3 regions of the Pseudactinotalea sp. Z1732 genome follow, and region 3 is predicted to be linked to each of the others. Evidence: predicted binding sites of a transcription regulator. Region 3 holds the regulator's gene; each other region holds the start of a gene.

Evidence for each region. Region 3 encodes LexA, which represses DNA repair genes until DNA is damaged. Its sites were predicted from a motif close to TCGAACANNTGTTCGA; they were not measured.
Region 1: ACPL7H_RS01660 (DUF222 domain-containing protein) is a predicted target of LexA. The motif match lies at 1,475-1,490, and genes of this name have one in related genera.
Region 2: ACPL7H_RS17155 (HNH endonuclease signature motif containing protein) is a predicted target of LexA. The motif match lies at 1,375-1,390, and genes of this name have one in related genera.

What each region holds. Positions count from the first base shown of each region.
Region 1 is NZ_JBMPQC010000001.1:344,302-347,798, reverse strand. Features, by position in the region: gene ACPL7H_RS01660 (DUF222 domain-containing protein) at 113-1,453, opposite strand; gene ACPL7H_RS01655 (LppM family (lipo)protein) at 1,790-2,467, opposite strand; gene ACPL7H_RS01650 (phosphoketolase family protein) at 2,498-3,497, opposite strand, start outside.
Region 2 is NZ_JBMPQC010000014.1:9,834-13,330, forward strand. Features, by position in the region: gene ACPL7H_RS17150 (PucR family transcriptional regulator) at 1-1,237, shown strand, start outside; gene ACPL7H_RS17155 (HNH endonuclease signature motif containing protein) at 1,405-2,922, shown strand; gene ACPL7H_RS17160 (DUF3027 domain-containing protein) at 3,081-3,497, opposite strand, start outside.
Region 3 is NZ_JBMPQC010000006.1:74,699-78,195, forward strand. Features, by position in the region: gene ACPL7H_RS12355 (DUF5302 domain-containing protein) at 1-123, opposite strand, end outside; gene nrdR (transcriptional regulator NrdR) at 231-701, opposite strand; gene ACPL7H_RS12365 (LysM peptidoglycan-binding domain-containing protein) at 798-1,193, opposite strand; gene lexA (transcriptional repressor LexA) at 1,696-2,433, shown strand; gene ACPL7H_RS12375 (metallophosphoesterase family protein) at 2,411-3,497, opposite strand, start outside.

The DNA of each region.
Region 1 (3,497 bases), on a different contig from region 3:
TCTGCTGTTGCTCTGCTGCTGTTCTGCTCCTGCCCTGTTCCACCCGGCCCGCGTTCCGGTCTCTGCGCATGCCATGGGCCCGGCGGTGGTGGCCGGGTGTGGGGCGGGGTGTTCAGGTGTGCCAGGTGACTCCGGTGGGTGTGACGGTGGCGGTTAGGTCATTGCTGTGGACGTGGGTGTGGTGGCGTTGGCATAGCAGGGCTGCGTTGTCCAGGTTGGTGTGTCCGCCGTGGGCCCAGAACTGGACGTGGTGGGCTTGGCACCACTGAGCAGGGATGGTGCAGCCTGGGAATGAGCATCCCTTGTCGCGATGCCAGAGGGCTCGTTGTTGGGCGCGGGTGAACAGGCGCTCATCACGGCCCTGGTCGAGGATTTCGCCCTCGGTGCCCAGCACTGCGGGGATGATCGAGGCATCGCAGGCCATGCGCCGCACGGTTTCCGGGGAGAGCACCTGCCCGGTCATCGTGATTCCGGCGCCGTTGGTCTTGGACTGTAGGTCACTGAGGGGGATGGTGATGAATACTTGGGCCTTGGTGGTCTGGGGGGTTCCCTCGGGGGCGGCTACGCCCCGTTGGATGATGGTGACCAGGGCGTCGGCCCGGCGGCGTGGTGCGCTGCGCGGATCGGGGGTGCCGTCCTCGGCCGGCTGCGGTTTGGACAGCGCTGACAAGGTGGCGTCGATGATGGCCGCCCCTTCGGGGTCGAGGAGGACCCGGTACTCGGTCATCCCGCCGGCTGCGGGCAGGGTGTAGAGGGCTCGGCGAGTTCGTTGCCCGTTCTCTTCGGCTTCCAAGTCCTTGGGTGGTTTGATGGTTCGCCGTGCCCGGCGCAGCAGGAGCGCCAGCTGCCGGTCGGTCCACCCGCATCGGCGCACCGGTGCCCCGCCTTCGGCGGCATCCCCGTCGTCGCCCCCGGCGTGGTTTTCGTCGTTCTTGTCGTTCTTCGGGTCCGAATGTTCGACCTGGTCGGTCGCGCCTTCGTTGATCGTCTTCATCGTGGTGGCAAGCGCCTCGGCCTCGGAGATCGGTTCCACCTCGTGGTGGAACTGAATGATCGCTGAGGCCTTGGAGGTGCTGATCAGCCCGGCATCGAACCCGGTCAGGGTGTTCTCCACACCGGGGGAGGGGTTGTTGATCGTTTCGGCGATGCGCGCGGTGTGGATCGCTTGCCCCCGCGGTGGCGCCGGGGCGTACTGGCTGGCCACCTTGACCAGGTAGTCCACCGCCGTCATTCCCTGGCCTGCGGGCAACCCGCGAGAGATCGCTTCGGCCGCGGCGTGTGCCTCCAGCCGGGCCACCTCGTGACGAATCCGACCCGCCTGCGCCAGCGCCTCGCCCAGGTCTGACTCACCCACCCGCCACCACCCACCGGCAGCAATCTCGCCAACGACCGAGGCGACCTGAGCCAACGCGGCCGGTGCCTGGATCATCGGTGGGACCTGGGTGATGGACATGAGTCGAACCTACAACCCACCTCCGACAAACGTTCGAATCGTTTTGGCGCTGTGGATAGCTACGCGGGTACGCCCGGCCTGGGGATAACTGTGCAGTTGACCGCTCGGGTGAGAGACCGGGAGGTCGCCGACCCCCGCCTCAGGGCTCTCGTCATCGGGCTCGGCCACCGACGCCGGACAGGACGCGTGCACCCAGTCGAGGAGGGTTGAGGTAGCCACTCGGGCCACAAGGCCCCGGTCCCCCGAGAGGCCGGGCCTTCCTCCATCCTCACAGCACACCGAGTACCGTTCGCTGCACGGGTCGGCTGCCCGCCCGGGTCGGTCACCTACGGCAAGTCAGTGCTGCTCGCCCGCTGCCTGCCGCCGTCGTCGGCTGATGACGAGCCAGAGGCCGGTCCCCACCAGCAGCAGCCCGAACAGCAGCACCGGAACCGGAACCGGTAGGGAGAAGCCGCTGCCTGCGGTGGTGGCGAAGAGGGTGTCATCACCGGGCTCCAGGTCCCAGGAGACGGTGCGGCCCACCAGGGTGCCGTCGTGGTCGGTGACAGCCTCCGGGAAGGTCACCGACAAGTCGATCATCCACGGCGTGGCGACCTGATCGTCCTCCTCGGCGCCGTCCGGTGCGGTGAGGTCGAGGTCACCGAACCGGCCGGCCACGATGTGTCCGTCCTCCTCGGCGGCGACGATCAGTGCGCCGGAGGTGGACTCCTCGATCCGCTCGATCGGCACGTCCGTCAGCGTTAACGTGGCCCCGATGTACTCGCCGTCCTCGAACGGCTCCGCGGCGATGCCGGCATCCGGGGCCGCGGCGATCTCCTCGTCCAGGATGCGCTGCAGCGCGTAGGGATCCTGACCATTGGCCTCGGCCCAGGCCTGGCTGACGGCGACCACAACGTCACCGGAGAGGGTGTCATCGGTGCTGATGGTCACCCCGCCGTCCAGCCGCACGCAGCCGGTGAGCACCACGAGCGCGAGCAGGACTGCGCCTACCGGGCGCCAGATCCACGAAGTCATTCCTCGAGTGTGCCATCGTGCGGCGACGGCTCAGCCGTGGTCCGCGCCGGTATCGGTCGCAGCCGCTTGGGCGTTCGAGCCGGAGACGGTGCCCGAGTCGGCCGCGTCCGGCCACACCCAGTCGGCTACCTCGGGGATGTCCACACCGTGGTCGCGGGTGTACTGCCGGGCCTTCAGGCGGGCATCGCCCATCTCCTGGCGCAATCCGGCGTACCGGCTGCCCAACTGCGGCACCCGGTCGATCACGTCCATCACCAGGTGGTAGCGGTCCAAGTCGTTCAGCATCACCATGTCGAACGGTGTGGTGGTGGTGCCCTCCTCCTTGTATCCGCGCACGTGCAGGTTCGGGTGGTTCGTGCGCCGGTAGGTCAGTCGATGGATCAGCCACGGGTAGCCGTGGTAGGCGAAGAGGATCGGCTTGTCCTTGGTGAACACCGTGTCGAAGTCGCGATCGGACATCCCGTGCGAGTGCTCCCGGTCATCCTGCAGGCGCATCAGGTCCACCACGTTCACCACCCGCACCTTCAGGTCCGGCAGGTACTCGCGCAGCAGGCCGGCCGCAGCCAGGGTCTCGATGGTGGGAATGTCCCCGGCGCAGGCCAGCACCACGTCCGGGTCCTGCCCTTCCACCTCGGAGCCGGCCCAGTCCCACACCCCCACGCCGCGGGCGCAGTGGGCGATCGCGGCCTCCATGTCCAGCCACTGCGGACCGGGTTGCTTGCCGGCCACCACCACGTTGACGAAGTCCCGGGTGCCCAGGATCTGGTCGTAGACGCTCAGCAACGTGTTCGCGTCCGGTGGCAGGTACACCCGTACCACCTCCGCCTTCTTGTTCATCACATGGTCGATGAAGCCGGGGTCCTGGTGGGAGAAGCCGTTGTGGTCCTGGCGCCACACGTGCGAGGACAGCAGGTAGTTCAGCGACGGTATCGGTGCCCGCCAGGGGATCTCCTGGGTGACCTTGAGCCACTTGGCGTGTTGGTTGAACATCGAGTCGACGATGTGGATGAACGCCTCGTAGGAGTTCAGC
Region 2 (3,497 bases), on a different contig from region 3:
CCGGCTGGTGGACCGGGTGGGCGGCACCCACGAGGTGCCCGAACACGGGTGGCTGGTGACCGGCGTGGGCGGCACCCAGGGCGACTGGGGGCGGTTGGTGCTGGTGGGCAAGCCGGTGGTGCCCCCGTCGGCGGCGCGGATGCTGGTGGAACGGGCCGCGCAGGCGTTGGCGGTGGCGCGGTTGATGGAACGCGATGCGGCCTCGCTGCGCTCCCGGGCCCTGCAGCGTTTCCTCGCCGGGTTCGCCGACACCGGTGCCCGCGCGCCCGATGAGGACGTGCGCGCGGCCGCCGAGGCGTTCGGCCTGGTGCGGGCGCAGCGTTACCTGGCGCTGTGCGTGGCGCGGGGGCGGACCGACGACGGGGGTGCTGGGGCGGGGGCGGGGGCGGCTGGGGCTGGGGTGTCCGGGAGTGGGGTGTCCGGGGCGGGGGTGGCCGGGGCGGGGGCGGCCGGGGCTGGGGTGGGAGCGTCCGGGGTGGGGGCGTCCTCAGGCAGACGCGCCGGGGCGGACTCACCGGGTGCGGACGCGCTCAGCGACCACGGTGCCGACCCGCTCGGCAACCACCGCGCCGACCCGCTCGCCGGCCCGCGGTCGGAGCAGGCCCTGGCCGAGGCGGTCTCGCGCGCTATCGCCCAGGCGCAGCTATCCGCGTTGGTCAGCCCGCTGGATGAGGACCTGGTCGGGGTATTGGTAGCGCTGCCAGGAAGGACGAGCCCGGAGACGGCGCTGGAGACGTTCGCGGCAGCGCTGGGGCGCACCTCGGTCACCCCTGGCGGCGTCCGGCAGGGCGCGGTGGTGGGCGTCACGCCGGAGCGGCACAGCATCTCCCAGGCCGGGGCAGACCTGCCCGAAGCCGCCTACATCGCCCGCGCCGCCGCGCTGATCCCGGCCGAGCACCGCAAGGCGTACCACCGCATCGCCGACATCGGGATCCGCGGGCTGCTGATGCTGCTGGGTGGCGACGAACGCCTCACCGCCTTCGCCGAGCGCCAACTCGCCCCACTACTCATCCACGACGACCAGCACGACACCGGCCTGGTCACCGTGCTGCGCCGCTACCTCGAGGCCGGCGGGGCCATCGCCCCCCTGGCCCGGGCCCTGCACCTGAGCCGACAGGCCCTGTACGCCCGGCTGCGCAGGATGGAACGCATCCTCGGCGTGGACCTGGCCGATGCCGAGACCCGCACCGCCCTGCACGTGGCGCTGCTGGCCAAGGAGGTCGGGTCGGCGACCTGAACGGCCGGGCGCCGCCGTCGTCGTCGGGCCTGGCTTCGACCGGTCCGGAACACAACGAACGGGCAGGGCTCCATCGAATCTGGCCATGATCGAATCGAATCTGTGCAATGTGAAAGAGTTTGGTTCGAACCATTGACTCGAACGCCCGTTCTAGGTAGTGTGGGTTTATGGCAGTCCACCCGCTCCCGCGCATCTCCCCCACCCAGGAGGTCTATGCCGCGCTGGACGGGTTGGTGGGGTTGGACCCGCGTGGGTTGAACGCTGCAGGGCAGGGACAGTTGCTGGTGGATCTGAAGCGGATCGAGTCGCGGGTGCGGGCCTACAAACTCAAAGTCCTCGCCGCCGCCGATCAGGCCAGGACCGCCCAGAGATCCGGTCATGCCGATACCGCCTCGTGGGCGGCCAAGCACACCAACGACGACGGGCGAGAGACCAGCCGAGAGACCAAGCTCGCCACCCGGCTCACCGATCGTGTCCCCACCCAGCGGGCCCTGGATGGAGGCGACATCTCTGCAGAGCACGCCGAGATCATCGTGGGCGCCGGAGAGAAACTGCCCGAAGGCCTCACCGCCGCGGAGCGGAACCGGGTCGAAGCGGACCTGGTGGACAAGGCCAAGCAGATACCCCCCTCAGCGCTTCGCCAACGCGCCCGGCGGCAACTGGAGGCGCTGAAGAAGGACCGCGAAACCGTCGACGCGCACGAAGAGGGCCAAATCGCCGATGAAGAAGCCCGCGCCCGGGCACAGACGCGTCTGACCCTGCGGGACAACCACGACGGCACCGTCACCGGACACTTCACCCTCCCGGTCTTCCACGGCCACCTGCTGCGCAAGATCATCCACACCATGACCGCACCCCGCCGCACCAACGGACCCGCAGACAACAGCACCGGCAACGCAGGCAGCGGTGGCGGGGCGTTCGGTAACGCCGGCGCGGGCCGTCAGGCCTTCGACAACACCGGTGCGGATGAGGACGCGCTCTTCGGTGCCGATGACGCCACCAGCAAAGCCCCCGGTGCCACCGCAGCAGGCACCCGCGCGGCTCCGGGCCCGCAGCCGGTCCCCGGACCGGGCACGGGACTGGGTGCAGAGGCACGCCGCGGCACGGGCGCGACCGACAGTTCGATGGAGGACCTGTCCGGGCTGCCCAACCCCGCCCGGGCAGCCCACGGGCGGCGCACCGACTGGGCCAACACGCACGGCCTGGCCCTGGCAGAACTCATCGAACACCTTCCCACCGACCACCTCAGCCCCAAAACCGCGGCCACGATCGTGGTCACCCTCGATGAAGACGTACTCCGCGGACGACTCGCAGCAGCCGGGCTGGACACCGGAGAAAAGATCTCCGCCGCCCAGGCCCGCCAACTCGCCTGCAACTCCGGCCTCATCCCAACCGTCCTGAACGGAAAGTCGATCCCACTCGACCTGGGGCGCAGCAAACGACTCTTCACCGAACCCCAACGCACCGCCCTGACCGTGCGCCACACCACCTGCGCCGCCGACGGCTGCCAACGCCCCTACGCCTGGTGCGAACTCCACCACGCCATCCCCTGGTCCCACCACGGACCCACCGATCTCGATAACGCGGTGCCACTATGTCATCGCCATCATCGGATGGCCCACGACCACAGATATCACCAGGGCCGAGCATCCGCCGGCGGCTACACCTTCACCATGCGGCAGTAGCGGCAGCGACGCGGTTGCAGCAGTAGCGGCATGAGCGGCGGGAGCGGCAGGAGCCACCCGGGCACATCCACGCTCCGGTAACCACATCATGCCTGCTCAGCCAGCGCCGTCCGCTCTACGGTGGCGTTCGCACGACGGTGGCGTTCCACCCGCCGAGGTTAAACGTCGTCCTTGCGACTCTCCGTGCCATCTGCATCGGTGTCAACACTGCTGTCCGCAGTAGAACTACCTGCATCCGTGTCAACACTGCTGTCGGCAGTCGCAACGTCGTCGGTCCGGGTGGCCTCGGCGCTCTGCGTGCTGCCAGCACCCTCGCCGTCGTCGGTCTGGCTGGCCTGGGTGGCCTGCGGGCTGCCAGCATCCTCGGCGGTCTCGCGCCCGTCACCACTCTCGGCGGTCTCACGCCCGTCGAGCCCGTCGCCGCCGTCGTCGTCCTCTTCTTCGGCGCGGCTGCGCTCGACCGAGACGACCACTTCCAGTTCCAGGTCGTTCAGGTGTGGGTCGGACTGGGTCCACTCCCCACCCTGGCGGCGCACGTCGGTCTCCGAGTGCGCCCCGCAGCCGTGGTCTAGGGA
Region 3 (3,497 bases):
CCGGACTCCATCTGCGGTGGGGTGGTCACCCGCGTTCTTGCGATCGAGCGCCTCGCGCATCTTCGCCTTGGCATCGGCCATCAGCCGATCGGGGCCTTCGGATCCGTTCTTCTTCGATGACATCAACAGTCCTCCCTGAACTCACCACGGACCGGGACCGGGGTGGCTCATCCGCAACCTTGCCGGGTCCGGCGCGAACACGCCAGCGGATAAACCCCGGCCATGCACCCTCAGGCGTACTGCTCCGAGGCAGGATTGCGGTCCAACTTCAGCGCGGTGATCGCGGCCTCGAAGTCCTCGAGGGAGGTGAAGTTCTGGTAGACGCTGGCAAAGCGCAGGTACGCCACCTCGTCCAGCGCCCGCAGCGGCCCCAAGGTCGCCAATCCGACCTCGTGGGAGTCGATCTCGGCCACGCCGGTGGCGCGGATGGACTCCTCCACCTGCTGGGCCAGCAGCGCCAGGTCATCGGCGGAGACCGGGCGACCCTGACACGCCTTGCTCACACCGGCCACGACCTTCTCCCGGCTGAACGGCTCCATCGCCCCCGATCGCTTGATCACCGTGAGGCTGGTGCTCTCCACCGTGGTGAAGCGGCGCGAACACTCGGGACAGTGCCGGCGGCGGCGGATACTGCCGCCGTCGTCGGCGGTGCGGGAGTCCACCACCCGCGAGTCGGGGTTACGGCAGTACGGACAATGCATCGGCGCGTCCCTTCCCGGCTTGGTGACGGCGTGCTCGGTGCACACACAATGCCACATCTGGCTACCGGTGTGGGACGTCGCCCTCCAGCGGGTTCCTCAGCCCTGCGGGACGCTCAACTCCTGGCCGGCGTGCACGGTGGAGCGCTCCAGCCCGTTCATGCCGCGGATGGTCTCCACCACCTGGCGCACGTCCTGCCCCGGATCGGCGATCTCACTCGCGATCACCCACAGGCTCTCGCCCGGCTGGACCACCACGGTGGAGACCTCTGCCGGCGTCTGCGCCTCTGGCGCCAGCAGGGTGCCGAGCCCGCCGCCCACGGCGATCGCCAGCGCGAAGCCAAGCGCGACCAGCACCCGCCGTCCGCGGGTGGTCAGCCGCAGGGGGGCGTGTTCGCGCGCCCTGGCCGGGCGCACCGGCGCCGCCGGACGAACCGGTACCGCCGGGCGAACCGGAGCCGTCGGGCGAACCGGTGCCGTCACCAGGGGCGTCACGGGACGGGTCCGGCCGCCCGAGCCCTCGGTCTGCTGGGGTACGAGGGCCCGCGGCACGTCGCTCTGCGGCGTAGCCTTCGGGGCCTCCGGGGCCGGAGCCGCTCCGGGCGCCGAGAAGACTGCGGGAACCGGGAGGTGACAGGTCGAGTTACGTGCAGGGCCGGCGTGCCAGCAGGGGCGCGTCCGCGACCGCCGCAGGGCGGCCCGCCGGGTCGAGGGGCTGGGGTGGATCGCCAGTGCACTCATCGGATTACTCCTCGGGCCACGTCCGGGACCGGCAACCGACCGACCCTCGAACTGATGTTCTGCGAACACATGTATGGACAGTAACACAGCCGTTCGATAGCGTCGACACGCCAGTCGAACAGATGTTTCCTGTTCGGCGCCGTAACGCCTAGGCTTAGGAACGTCATGGGGAACACCCCACCACCGACCCCTGACATCGCGGTGACGGGACCATGGCAGAGCCGCTCGCAACCGCACCGAACCGCAGGAGGACACGATGGCCGAGGGACCCAAGGACACCAGCCGGCAGCACCCGGACCAGACCGGCCACTCCCCCGGTCTGACCGCCCGGCAACAGCGGATCATGGACTCGATCCGCACCAACATCGAGACCAAGGGGTACCCGCCGACGATGCGCGAGATCGGCACCGCCGTGGGCCTGGCCAGCCCGTCATCGGTGAAGTACCAGCTCCAGGTCCTGGAGGAAAAGGGGTACCTGCGCCGGGACCCGATCTCCACCCGCGCGATCGAGATCCTGGATCCCCACGGCACGGCGCCGGCGCAAGAGAGCCCGGCACCGGCTTCGGCCCGCGGCCCGAAACAGTTCTTCAGCACCGACTCCGATGAGCAGGTGGACGCCTCGCCCAGTTACGTCCCGGTGGTCGGGCGGATCGCGGCGGGCGGCCCGGTGCTGGCCGAGCAGTCGGTGGAGGACGTCTTCCCGCTGCCGCGCCAATTGGTCGGCGACGGCGACCTGTTCCTGCTCAAGGTCACCGGCGACTCGATGATCGACGCCGCGATCTGCGACGGCGACTTCGTCGTGGTGCGTCAGCAGCCGGTGGCCGAGAACGGTGAGATCGTCGCGGCGATGATCGACGGTGAGGCCACGGTCAAGACGCTCAAGCGCACCGAGGGCGAGGTCTGGCTGATGCCGGCCAACTCCGCCTACTCCCCGATCGAGGGATCCGACGCCCAGATCCTGGGCCGGGTGGTCAGCGTCCTGCGCTCGGTGTGACCCGCCCGTCCGGTCCGATCCGCAGGCACACCTCGTCGTCGTAGGTGCGTCGCTCGATCCGGAGCACCCGGTACTGCGAGTCCAGGACCGGGAAGGCGTGGATCGGTTGCAGCGTCAACCGCGCTCCGGTCCCGGTGCGCTCGAGGTTGATGTCCAGGTAGCCGTAGTGCTTGCCACCCTCACGCAGCACCGGGTTGCCGTCGCCGGCCACCTCCCAGCGCTCCGGAGCGTCCTGGTCGGCCGTCCAGGCCCGGTGCGGGTTGTACCGCAGGAGCTCCCCATCACCCCCTCGCAGTTCGCCACCCAGGCTGTCCCCGGCCACACCGACGTCGTAGTAGAGCACCCCGGGTGAGCCTTCGTCGCCGTCGGGCACCACCGAGCGCTCGAACAGTTCACTGTGCCCGCAGAGCACCGCGGCCACGCCGAATTCACTGAACATCCGATGGAACCTGCGCATCGGGGTTCCGCCCTGACCGGTAGAGAACTCGTGATCCATCGGTAGGCCGTGCGCACCGCTGGAGTAGGGCACGTGGTGGAACTGGACCAGGATGATCCGGCCCTGCGCCCGGGCGTCGGCCAGATTCTCTTCGGCCCAGCGCCACTGCGGCCTGCCGGGGGCGATGTCGTTCAGGTCCGTGCCACCGGCGGCGGTGTACTCCGTTGCGGTGAAGTGGTCCTGGGTATCGGTGCCCGGGCCCCGGTAGGCCCGCCCGGTGAGGGGCCGGACGTAACGGGACCGATGGTCGTCGGGCTCCCCGTTCGAGGAGTCCAGCGTCAGGATCGTGAGTGGTCCGTGGTCGAGGCGGTAGTAGCCCCGGCCCCGCGACCCGTCCGGGCCCGGGAAGTGGGCGTGGTACTTGGCCCGGGCCCGCACCACCGGGGAACGGTCCGACGGCGTGCCGTACCGGCCGTTGCGGGCGCCGAAGTTCTCCCAGTTTCCCAGCGCAGGCAGGAGCGGTGCCCGCGAGAGCAGGCCCGAGGGGGCGTTGATCGTGAAGAACTCATCCCAGGCGGGCTGGTATCCCCCGCCGCCGACCAGGTCACCGGGATGCAGGATGAGGTCC